Sandaracinus amylolyticus: one gene and its partner. The protein of the gene in region 1 interacts with the protein of each later gene in a pairwise test. Links are inferred from orthologs where the notes say so. Each region holds a gene or a part of one and is shown in the gene's direction. Other genes may lie near its edges.

Region 1 (4,930 bases):
GCGGTGTGATCCGCGCGTTCGCGATCGAGCTCGCGTGCCTCGCGGTCGCCACCGGCGTCGCGACGCTCGAGGGGCCGTCGATCACGCTCGTGCTGATCGTGCTGCTCGGGCTCGCGATGGGGATCCGCAACGCGGTCGTGCGGAGCATGGCGATCCCCGACATGACGACGACCGTGCTCACGCTCACGCTCACCGGCCTCGCCGCCGACTCGTCCCTCGCGGGCGGGACGAACCCGCGCTGGGCCCGTCGCGTGGCCGCCGCGGTCACGATGCTGCTCGGCGCGCTCGCGGGCGCGCTCCTGCTGCGCTTCGCGCTCGCGTGGGTGATCGGCGCGGCCGCGATCGTCGAGGCCGTGGCGATCGTTCTGCTCGAGCGCGCGAGCGCGACGACGGCGATCGCGCAGCCCGCGAAGCGCCACGACTGATCGCGGTCAGACCGCCGATCGCTCCGGGCTCGCGAGCACGCCCGCGGCCCTGCCCAACGACGCCAGGACACGTCGATCGCGCGGCTGCGACGCGAGCGCCGCGTACGCGCCGGGCGTGAAGCCCATCACGCGCTTGAAGTGCCGGTTGAAGTGGCTCTGGTCCGCGAAGCCGCAGTGCAGCGCGACCTCGCGGCACACGGTGCCTCGCCCGAGCAGCGAGCGCGCGTGCTCGAGCCGGTGCTGCACCTGGAAGAGGTGCGGCGGCAGCCCGACCTCGCGGGTGAACACGCGCACCAGGTGGAACACCGACACGCCCGCGATCTCACCGAGCTCGTCGAGCGGCACGTTGCGCTGCCACTCCCGCTCGAGGTGCTCGCGCACCTTCCGCACGTAGCGTCGCTCGCGGCAGCGACCCGAGCCGTGCACCGTCGCGGCGTCGCTCTCGATCTCGCGCAGCAGGGACGCGAGCGAGCCGTCTTCGATCGCGTTGCGCTCGAGCGGCGAGCGCACGCGCACCGGCGCGAACGCTGTCGGCCCGATCCCGACGACCGCCGGCGGCGGCGGCGCGAGGTGGGCCAGGAGCACGTCGTTGGGCGCGCCGGGCGCAGGCGCGCTCCACGCGTGCACCTCGTGCGGCGGGATCAGCACGAGCGACCCCTCTGCGATCGCGATGGACGCGTGTCGCAGCGTCAGCGTGCGATCACCGGCGCGCACCTCGATCACGAGCGGGTGCGAGGCGCGCCGCCAGTCCGTCGCGGTGATCGCTCCGACGAACGTCTCCGCGGGCTCGAGGTCGCGCGCGGCGACGCGCAGCGAAGGAAGCTCGGACGGGAAGCGGGGCGCGAGGTGCAGGCTGGACATGCACCGAGCCTCGTCCGTCGAGGGGCCTCGCCACTTGGATCGGGTTGGCGCATCTGCGCTTTCCCGCGCTTCGATGGAACGCTCTTGCGCTCGCGTTGCAGCGCGGCCACGTCCGCGCGCCATCCTGCGAGGCATGTACCCCACCCAGAACGATCTCGACGTGCGCGTGCGGACCCGGATGGTCGAGCTCCTGAACGACCGCCTCTCCGCCACCATCGATCTCTTCAACCAGGCCAAGCAGGCGCACTGGAACGTGAAAGGCCCTGCGTTCCGCGCCCTTCACGAGCTCTTCGACGACGTCGCCGAGCACGTCGAGGAGTGGAGCGACACGATCGCGGAGCGCGCGGTCGCGCTCGGCGGCAACGCCGAAGGAACGACGCAGCGCGTGGCCGAGCGCACGTCGCTCCCCGCGTACCCGCTCGAGCTGCAGGCGGGCTCGGCGCACGTCGAGGCGTTCTCGAAGGTGCTCGCCGCGTACGCGGCGCTCGTGCGCGGAGCGATCCAGATCGCGACCGACGCCGGCGATGCCGACACCGCCGATCTGTTCACCGAGATCTCGCGCGAGGCCGACAAGGATCTCTGGATGGTCGAAGCGCACCACCCCCGGTATACGTGAGGCACCATCGGGCGCCGCGGCTCGCGCGCGCGCGGCGCCCGACCGTCAACGCCGTCCAACCCGCCGGTGCGTCCGGCGAGCAGGCTCTCTCGATGAAGCGCTTCGTCCCGGTCCACAACCGCGAGCAGCTGCAGGCCCTCCTCGCCGAGGCCGCCGAGGTCGAGCACGACCTCATGTGCTGTTATCTCTACGCCGCGTTCTCGCTGAAGGACGCGCGCGACGGAGATCTGCTCGAGCACGAGCTGTCCGCGGTCGAGCGCTGGCGCGGGACCATCCTGCGGGTCGCGCTCGAGGAGATGACGCACCTCTCGCTCGTCGCGAACCTGATGACCGCGATCGGGGCGACGCCGCACTTCGATCGATCGAATTTCCCGATCGCCGCGGGCGCGCATCCGTCGCGCATCGTGCTCGAGCTCGCTCCGTTCGATCGCGCCACGCTCGAGCACTTCGTCTTCCTCGAGCGCCCCGTGGGCGTCGAGCTCCACGACGGCGCCGGCTTCGAGCCGACGCGCAGCTACGCGCGCGACGCGCGACCCACGCGCTACATGCCGTCGGCGCAGGACTACGACACGGTCGGCGAGCTCTACGCGGCGATCCGGAACGGCTTCGATCACCTCTCGGCCGAGCTCGGCGAGACGGGCCTGTTCATCGGTGATCCGTCGGCGCAGGTCGGCCCCGATCTGATGTCGCTGCCGGGGATCCGCGCCGTGACCGACCTCGCGTCGGCGCACGTTGCGCTCGACACGATCGTCCTCCAGGGCGAGGGCGCGCCGGGGCACTCCGAGGGCTCGCACTTCGCGATGTTCGAGCAGGTGCGCGACGAGCACGCCGCGCTCTCGGCCGCGCGCTCCGAGTTCCGCGCCGCGCGACCGGCCGCGCGGAGCCCGGTTATGCGCAGCCCGCTCGATCCGCGCGGTCGCGTGTGGGTCGTCGAGCCCGACGCCGCCGCGCTGCTCGACGTCGCGAACTCGATCTACACGCTCTCGCTCCGCCTCCTCTGTCAGGGCTTCGTGCGCCGAGGCGATCGCGACGCGAAGCGCACGCTCCTCGCGTCGTCCGTCGACGGAATGCGCGCGTTCGCGATCCTCGCCACCGAGCTCACGCGCCTGCCCGCGAGCCCCGAGCATCCCGGCGTGAACGCGGGCGTGAGCTTCGCGGGCCTGCGCTCGGTCGACACGATCCCGCACGGACACAGCGAGTGGACGTTCCTCGCCGAGCGCGCGCGCGAGCTCGCGGGCGCGTGCCGATCGGTCGCGTCGATCGCGGCACCGATCGCGCACACGGTGCGCGTGATGGAGCGGCTCGTGGGGGCCCTCGAAGATCAGCGAGCGCTCGAAGAACAGCGCGCGACGAGCGCGCCCGCCGCGACCTCCGCGCCCGCGCCGCGCCGCACGCTGACCGTCGTCCCGCCGCAGCCCGGCGCGTTCGTCGAGGAGGCGCGCACCGACGACGTCGCGCTGCGGTTCGAGGGACGCCGGTGCATCCACGCGCGGCACTGCGTGCTCGGCGCGCCGACGGTGTTCCTCGCCAACGTGCAGGGGCCGTGGCTGCACCCGGAGACGATCCCCGTCGAAGCGCTGGTGCGCGTCGCGCAAGCGTGCCCGAGCGGCGCGATCACCTACGAGCGCCTCGACGGCGGACCCGAGGAAGAAGCGCCCGAGGTCAACACGATCCGCATTCGCGAGAACGGCCCGCTCGCGGTCCACGCCGCGCTCGCGATCGAAGGCGAGGCTCCGCGCCACCGCGCCACGCTCTGCCGCTGCGGACGCAGCCGTCAGAAGCCGTACTGCGACGGCTCGCACAACGAGGGCTTCACCGCCAGCGGGGAGCCCGCGTCGATCGAGACCACCGCGCTGCCGGTGCGCGACGGAACACTGGTCGTCGTGCCCGTCGAGGACGGCCCGCTCGACGTGCGCGGCAACGTCGAGATCTGCGCAGGCACCGGGCGCATCGTGCTGCGCACGAGCGGCGTGCGCCTCTGTCGGTGCGGCGGATCGTCGACGAAGCCCGTGTGCGACGGCACGCACGCGCGCATCGGCTTCCGCTCGTCGTGATCGCGCAAAGGGCGTCCAACCTCGCGCGCGCGGTGCGCTCCACACCGTGCGCATGAGCAAGCTGACGCACGCTTCGGGCGCCCCGGTCGTCGACAACCAGAACACGCTCACCGCGGGCCCGCGTGGTCCCACGTTGCTCGAGGACGTCTGGCTCCTCGAGAAGCTCGCGCACTTCGATCGCGAGGTGATCCCCGAGCGGCGCATGCACGCGAAGGGCTCGGGCGCCTACGGGCACTTCACGGTCACGCACGACATCACGCGCTACACGAAGGCCGCGCTCTTCTCGGAGATCGGCAAGCGCACCGAGGCGTTCGTGCGGTTCTCGACGGTCGCGGGCGAGCGCGGCGCCGCCGACGCGGAGCGCGACATCCGCGGCTTCGCGGTGAAGCTCTACACCGAGCAGGGCATCTGGGATCTCGTCGGCAACAACACGCCGGTGTTCTTCCTGCGCGACCCGCTGCGCTTCCCCGATCTGAACCACGCGGTGAAGCGCGATCCGCGCACCGGCATGCGCAGCGCCCAGAGCAACTGGGACTTCTGGACGCTCATGCCCGAGGCGCTGCACCAGGTGACGATCGTGATGAGCGATCGCGGCCTGCCGCGCAGCTACCGCCACATGCACGGGTTCGGCAGCCACACGTTCAGCTTCGTCAACGCGCAGAACGAGCGCTGCTGGGTGAAATTCACGCTGAAGACCCAGCAGGGGATCCAGAACCTCACCGACGCCGAGGCGCAGGAGCTCGTCGGTCGTGATCGCGAGAGCTCGCAGCGCGATCTCTTCGAGGCGATCGAGCGCGGCGACTTCCCGCGCTGGACGCTCTTCGTGCAGATCATGAGCGAGGAGCAGGCGCGCACGTGGCGCCAGAACCCGTTCGATCTGACGAAGGTCTGGCCGCACGCCGACTTCCCGCTGCTCGAGGTCGGCGTGCTCGAGCTGAACCGCAACCCCGAGAACGTGTTCGCGGAGGTCGAGC
Region 2 (4,828 bases), 2.8 Mb from region 1 along the record:
CGTGCGCGCGACCTCGACCTCGACGGTCACCGGCTCCGCGCCTTCGCGCGCGAGGATCACGCGCGGACGCGGCGGCGCCTCGCGCTGCGCGCGCTCGTCGTCGCCGCTCGCCGGAGCCGGCGCCGCGCGACGCGGCTCGTCCGCGCTCCCCCCGCGCGAGGCCTCGCCTCCCGAGCATGCGGCGATCATCGCGAGCGCAGCGGTCACGGCGAGCGTCCTCGTCATCCGGGTGGGCGTGTCGACAGTGGAGAGCGCGCCCTCGTACCACGGACCCGCGCGCGATGCCTCTCTTTGGGTCGTCGGGCGCGCCCGCGTGCGGCGCGCAGAGTATATAGACGCGCCATGCCCCTCGGCCGGGTCTATCTCCTCGGCGCCGGCCCCGGCGACCCCGAGCTGATCACACAACGCGCCGCGCGTCGGCTCGGCGAGGCCGACCTCGTCCTCTACGACGCGCTCGTGCACCCCGAGCTGCTCGACCTCTGCCGCGACGACGCGGAGAAGACGTTCGTCGGCAAGCGCGGCGGGCGCGTCAGCGAGCGACAGAGCGCGATCAACGAGCGCATGATCGACGCCGCGCGCGCCGGGCGCGTGGTGGCTCGCCTGAAGGGCGGCGATCCCTATCTCTTCGGCCGGGGCTCCGAAGAGGCCGAGGCGCTGCACGCCGCGGGGATCCCGTTCGAGGTCGTGCCCGGTGTGCCCTCCCCGATCGCCGCGACCGCGTACGCCGGCATCTCGCTCACCCATCGCGCCGCATCGAGCAGCGTCGCGTACGTGACCGCGACCGAGTCGCCCGAGAAGGATCGCTCGAGCCACGACTGGACCAAGCTCGCGACGGCGACCGAGACGCTCGTCATCTTCATGGGCGTGCGCGCGCTCGAGTCGATGATGGCGCGCCTGATCGAGCACGGCCGCGCCCCCGAGACGCCCGCCGCCGTGATCCAACAAGCGTCGATGCCGAAGCAGCGCACGATCGTCGGCACCGTCGCGACGATCGCGCAGCTCGCGCGCGAGGCGAACGTCGGCATGCCGGCGCTCACCGTCGTCGGCGAGGTCGTCAAGCTGCGCGACGCGCTGCGCTGGTACGACGTGCAGCCGCTCTTCGGAAAGCGCGTGCTCGTGACGCGCCCCGAGGATCGCTCGCTCGGCCTCGCGCGCCTGCTGCGCGACGAAGGCGCCGAGGCGACGTGCATCCCCGCGATCCGCATCGCGCCGCCCGAAGATCCCGACGCGCTCGCGCGCGCCGTGCGCGAGGCCTCCACGTACGACTGGCTCGTCTTCACCAGCGCGAGCGGCGTCGACGCGTTCTTCGACGAGGTCGATCGCCAGCAGCGCGATGCGCGCGTCGTCGGCAGCGCGCGTCTCTGCGCGATCGGGCCCGCGACCGCGTCGTCGCTGCGCGCGCGCGGCCTCCGCGCCGACGCGGTGCCCACCGAGTTCCGCGGCGAAGGCGCGGCGAAGATCCTCCTCGATCACCACGCCGGCGATCTGCGCGGCGTGCGCGTGATGCTCCCGCGCGCCGCCGTCGCGCGCGAGGTGCTGCCCGACACGCTGCGCGGCGCCGGCGCGCACGTCGACGTCGTGCACGCGTATCGCAACGTCCCGCCCTCGCCCGACGACGAGGCCGCGCTGCGCGCCGCGATCGAGGCGCACGAGCTCGACGTGATCACGTTCACCGCGCCCTCCACCGTCGAGAGCGTCGTGCGCATCCTCGGCGAGAACGCGCCGGCGCTGCTCGCCTCGTTCACGATCGCGTCGATCGGTCCGGTCACCACCGCGGCCGCGGAGAAGCTCGGCGTGCGCGTCGACGTGACCGCGCCGTACTACACGAGCGAAGGCCTCACGCGCGCGCTGCGCGAGCACTTCACCCGCTAGGAGCCTCCACGCAGATGCGCACCGTGCTTCTTCGCTTCGCGCTCGCGACGCTCGTGCTCGCGGGATGCGGGCTCACCCCACCGGGTGAGATCGTCTTCATCCCGCTCACCGATCCGCTGCTGGCGCAGCAGGTCGTCGACGTCGACGCGACCACCGGTGAAGTGCGCTCGTGGGCGAGCGCGCCGCTCGACTCCGAGGACGACCGCTGGATCCCCTACCCCGGTCGCGTCCGCATCCAGGTCGATCACGATCTCGGTCGCGCGCCCAACGGCGTGCTCGTCTATCTCTCGTTCACCGAGGACGGGCGCACGCCTGCGCTCGCTGCCGGTGACCTCGCGCGCATCGAGGTCTCGAACGAGGAGCACGTCGTCGTGTGGAACGACACGAACGGGAACTACTTCGCGCGGGTGGTCGTCTTCTGACGTCTCCGCCATGACCCCGTACCGCACGTTCGAGCACGACACCTACAACGAGCGCAGCGCCGCGCTGCTCCGCTCGGTCGGCATCGTGGTCGTGCTGCTCTCCGTCGGCGGGCTCGCGCTCGCCCTGCGCAACTGGGTCGGACTGCTCTTCTCCGTCGCCGGGCTCGCGGCGTGCGCCGGCTGGGTCGCGCTCGTGGGCCGCTCTCGGCGTCGCGCGCGCGGCACCGTCTCGCTCCGGCTCGAGCCCGACGCGCTCCGCCTCGCCGACGGCGCGACCACGATCGAGCTCCCGTGGTCCGACGTCTCCGACGTCGCGGTCGACGAGGATCGCCTCGACGTCCGCATCACGCGCCGCGACGGCGATCCGCTGCGCATCGAGCCCATGTTCCGCGGCGCCTCGGTCTACGATCTCGCCGACGCGATCTGCGCGGCGTGGCGCGCGTCCACCTCCGCGACCGACCGTTCGGGCAGGTAAGCCCCGCTCACAGCGGCATGGCGAGCCGCCGCGGCGGGAACGATGCTGCGAGGACGGTGCGCGGCGCTCGCCACCGGTTACACTCGCTCTCGCTTTTTTCGCGAGGAGACCGTGGCAGATCCCTTCGATCCCGACTCCGGCGTCATCACCGAGACGCGGTCCGAGAAGAAGGTGCAGCGGCCGCGCATGTACCGCGTGCTGCTTCACAACGACGACTACACGACGCGCGAATTCGTCGTCGAAGTCCTCAAGTCCGTGTTCCGCCACACCGACGCGGAGGCGGTCCGCGTGATGCTGCACGTCCACTACAACGGCGTCGGCGTCGCGGGAGTGTTCACGCGCGAGGTCGCGGAGACCAAGATCGCGATCGTCGAGCGGCTCGCCAAGGAGCGCGAGTACCCGCTGCGTCTCTCGATGGAGCCCGAAGAGGACGACGACGGCGACAAGAAGTAGAGGTCGGCGCGCATCGACGAACGAGACCGCCGCCTTAGAGAAGAAGCCTCAGGAGAACGATGGCCACTCCGATGATCGCGAAGGAGCTGCAGGCGACGCTGCGCAAGGCCTACGAAGAGGCTCGTCGCATGCGGCACGAGTTCGTGACGCTCGAGCACCTGCTGCTCGCGCTGTGTGATGACCCCAAGGCCGCGAAGGCGCTGGACGCCTGTCGCGCGAACCGACACAAGCTCCGCAAGTCGCTCGCCGAGTGGCTCGAGAACCACCTCGAGGCCGTGCCCGACGAGGACGGCGACGAGCTCCAGCCGCACCAGACCATCGCCGTCGAGCGCGTGCTCCAGCGCGCCGCGATCCACGCGATCTCGTCCGAGATGAAGCAGATCGACGGCGGAAGCGTGCTCGTGCAGCTCTTCCACGAGCGCGACTCGCAGGCGGTCTACCTGCTCTCGCAGCAGGGCGTCTCGCAGTTCGATCTCAAGCGCTACGTGAGCCACGGCGCCGGCCCCGAGGGCGACGCGTCGGGCGCTGGGTCTTTCGGAGAAGGGGAAGAGGACGAGAGCGACGACGCGGGCCTCGGCGACGAGGACGAGGAAGGCGGCGGCGCCGCGCGCGATCCGCTCAAGGCCTACACCGTCGATCTCAACGCCGAGGCGCGCGAGGGCCGCATCGATCCGCTGATCGGTCGCGACCTCGAGCTCGAGCGCACCATCCAGGTGCTCTGCCGGCGCCGCAAGAACAACCCGGTGTTCGTCGGTGAGCCGGGCGTCGGCAAGACGGCGATCGCCGAGGGCCTCGCGCTGCACATCGTCGAGGGCAAGGTCCCCGAGGTGCTGCGCGGCGCGACGATCTACTCGCTCGACATGGGCTCGCTGCTCGCGGGCACGAAGTACCGCGGCCAGTTCGAGGAGCGCCTCAAGGGCGTCATCAAGAAGCTCCAGGAGCACGAGGACGCGATCCTCTTCATCGACGAGATCCACACGATCGTCGGCGCCGGCGCGACGACCGGCTCGTCGATGGACGCGTCGAACATCCTCAAGCCCGCGCTCGCGAGCGGGAAGCTGCGCTGCATCGGCAGCACGACGTTCCAGGAGTACAAGGGCAGCTTCGAGCGCGACCGCGCGCTCGCGCGCCGCTTCCAGAAGATCGACATCGGCGAGCCCAGCATCGACGACTCGATCCTCATCCTCGAGGGGCTGCGCTCTCGCTACGAAGAGCACCACGGCGTGAAGTACCTGCCGGGCACGATCGAGGCCTCGGTGAAGCTCTCGGCGAAGCACATCGTCGAGCGGCTCCTGCCGGACAAGGCGATCGACGTCATCGACGAGGCGGGCGCGCAGGATCGCATGCGCAACGAGCGCACCCGCGAGGTCACGCTCCGCGACATCGAGCGCGTGGTCGCGAAGATGGCGCGCATCCCCGAGAAGACCGTCTCGGCGGGCGAGCAGGAGCGCCTGCGCGACATCGAGGCGGACCTCAAGCGCGTCGTGTACGGACAGGACGACGCGATCGCGAAGATCGCGAGCGCGATCAAGCTGTCGCGCGCGGGCCTGCGCACCGGCGACAAGCCGATCGGCAACTTCCTCTTCAGCGGCCCCACCGGCGTCGG

Evidence for each region. Proteins that work in one complex are often made in the same cells at the same time.
Region 2: the proteins of dps (region 1) and DB32_RS19625 interact in binary tests that used the Escherichia coli proteins (3 or more experiments, as listed by UniProt). The link is inferred for Sandaracinus amylolyticus from one-to-one orthologs.

Annotation. Positions count from the first base shown.
Region 1 is NZ_CP011125.1:1,803,504-1,808,433, forward strand. What follows is about bases 191-3,160. They hold dps (DNA starvation/stationary phase protection protein Dps), read left to right. Parts: upstream 191-1,419; coding sequence 1,420-1,902; downstream 1,903-3,160. Other genes in these bases: DB32_RS07555 (YoaK family protein), read left to right, coding at 191-425; DB32_RS07560 (helix-turn-helix transcriptional regulator), read right to left, coding at 432-1,286; DB32_RS45045 (ferritin-like domain-containing protein), read left to right, coding at 1,995-3,160. Also shown: more of DB32_RS07555, read left to right, coding at 1-190; more of DB32_RS45045, read left to right, coding at 3,161-3,956; DB32_RS07575 (catalase), read left to right, coding at 4,009-4,930.
Region 2 is NZ_CP011125.1:4,610,457-4,615,284, reverse strand. The notes cover bases 1,568-4,551. They hold DB32_RS19625 (ATP-dependent Clp protease adaptor ClpS), read left to right. Parts: upstream 1,568-2,880; coding sequence 2,881-3,222; downstream 3,223-4,551. Other genes in these bases: clpA (ATP-dependent Clp protease ATP-binding subunit ClpA), read left to right, coding at 3,282-4,551; DB32_RS19630 (hypothetical protein), read left to right, coding at 2,305-2,769; DB32_RS19635 (hypothetical protein), read left to right, coding at 1,887-2,294; cobA (uroporphyrinogen-III C-methyltransferase), read left to right, coding at 1,568-1,872. Also shown: DB32_RS19645 (DUF192 domain-containing protein), read right to left, coding at 1-225; more of cobA, read left to right, coding at 343-1,567; more of clpA, read left to right, coding at 4,552-4,828. UniProt on the Escherichia coli protein: Involved in the modulation of the specificity of the ClpAP-mediated ATP-dependent protein degradation.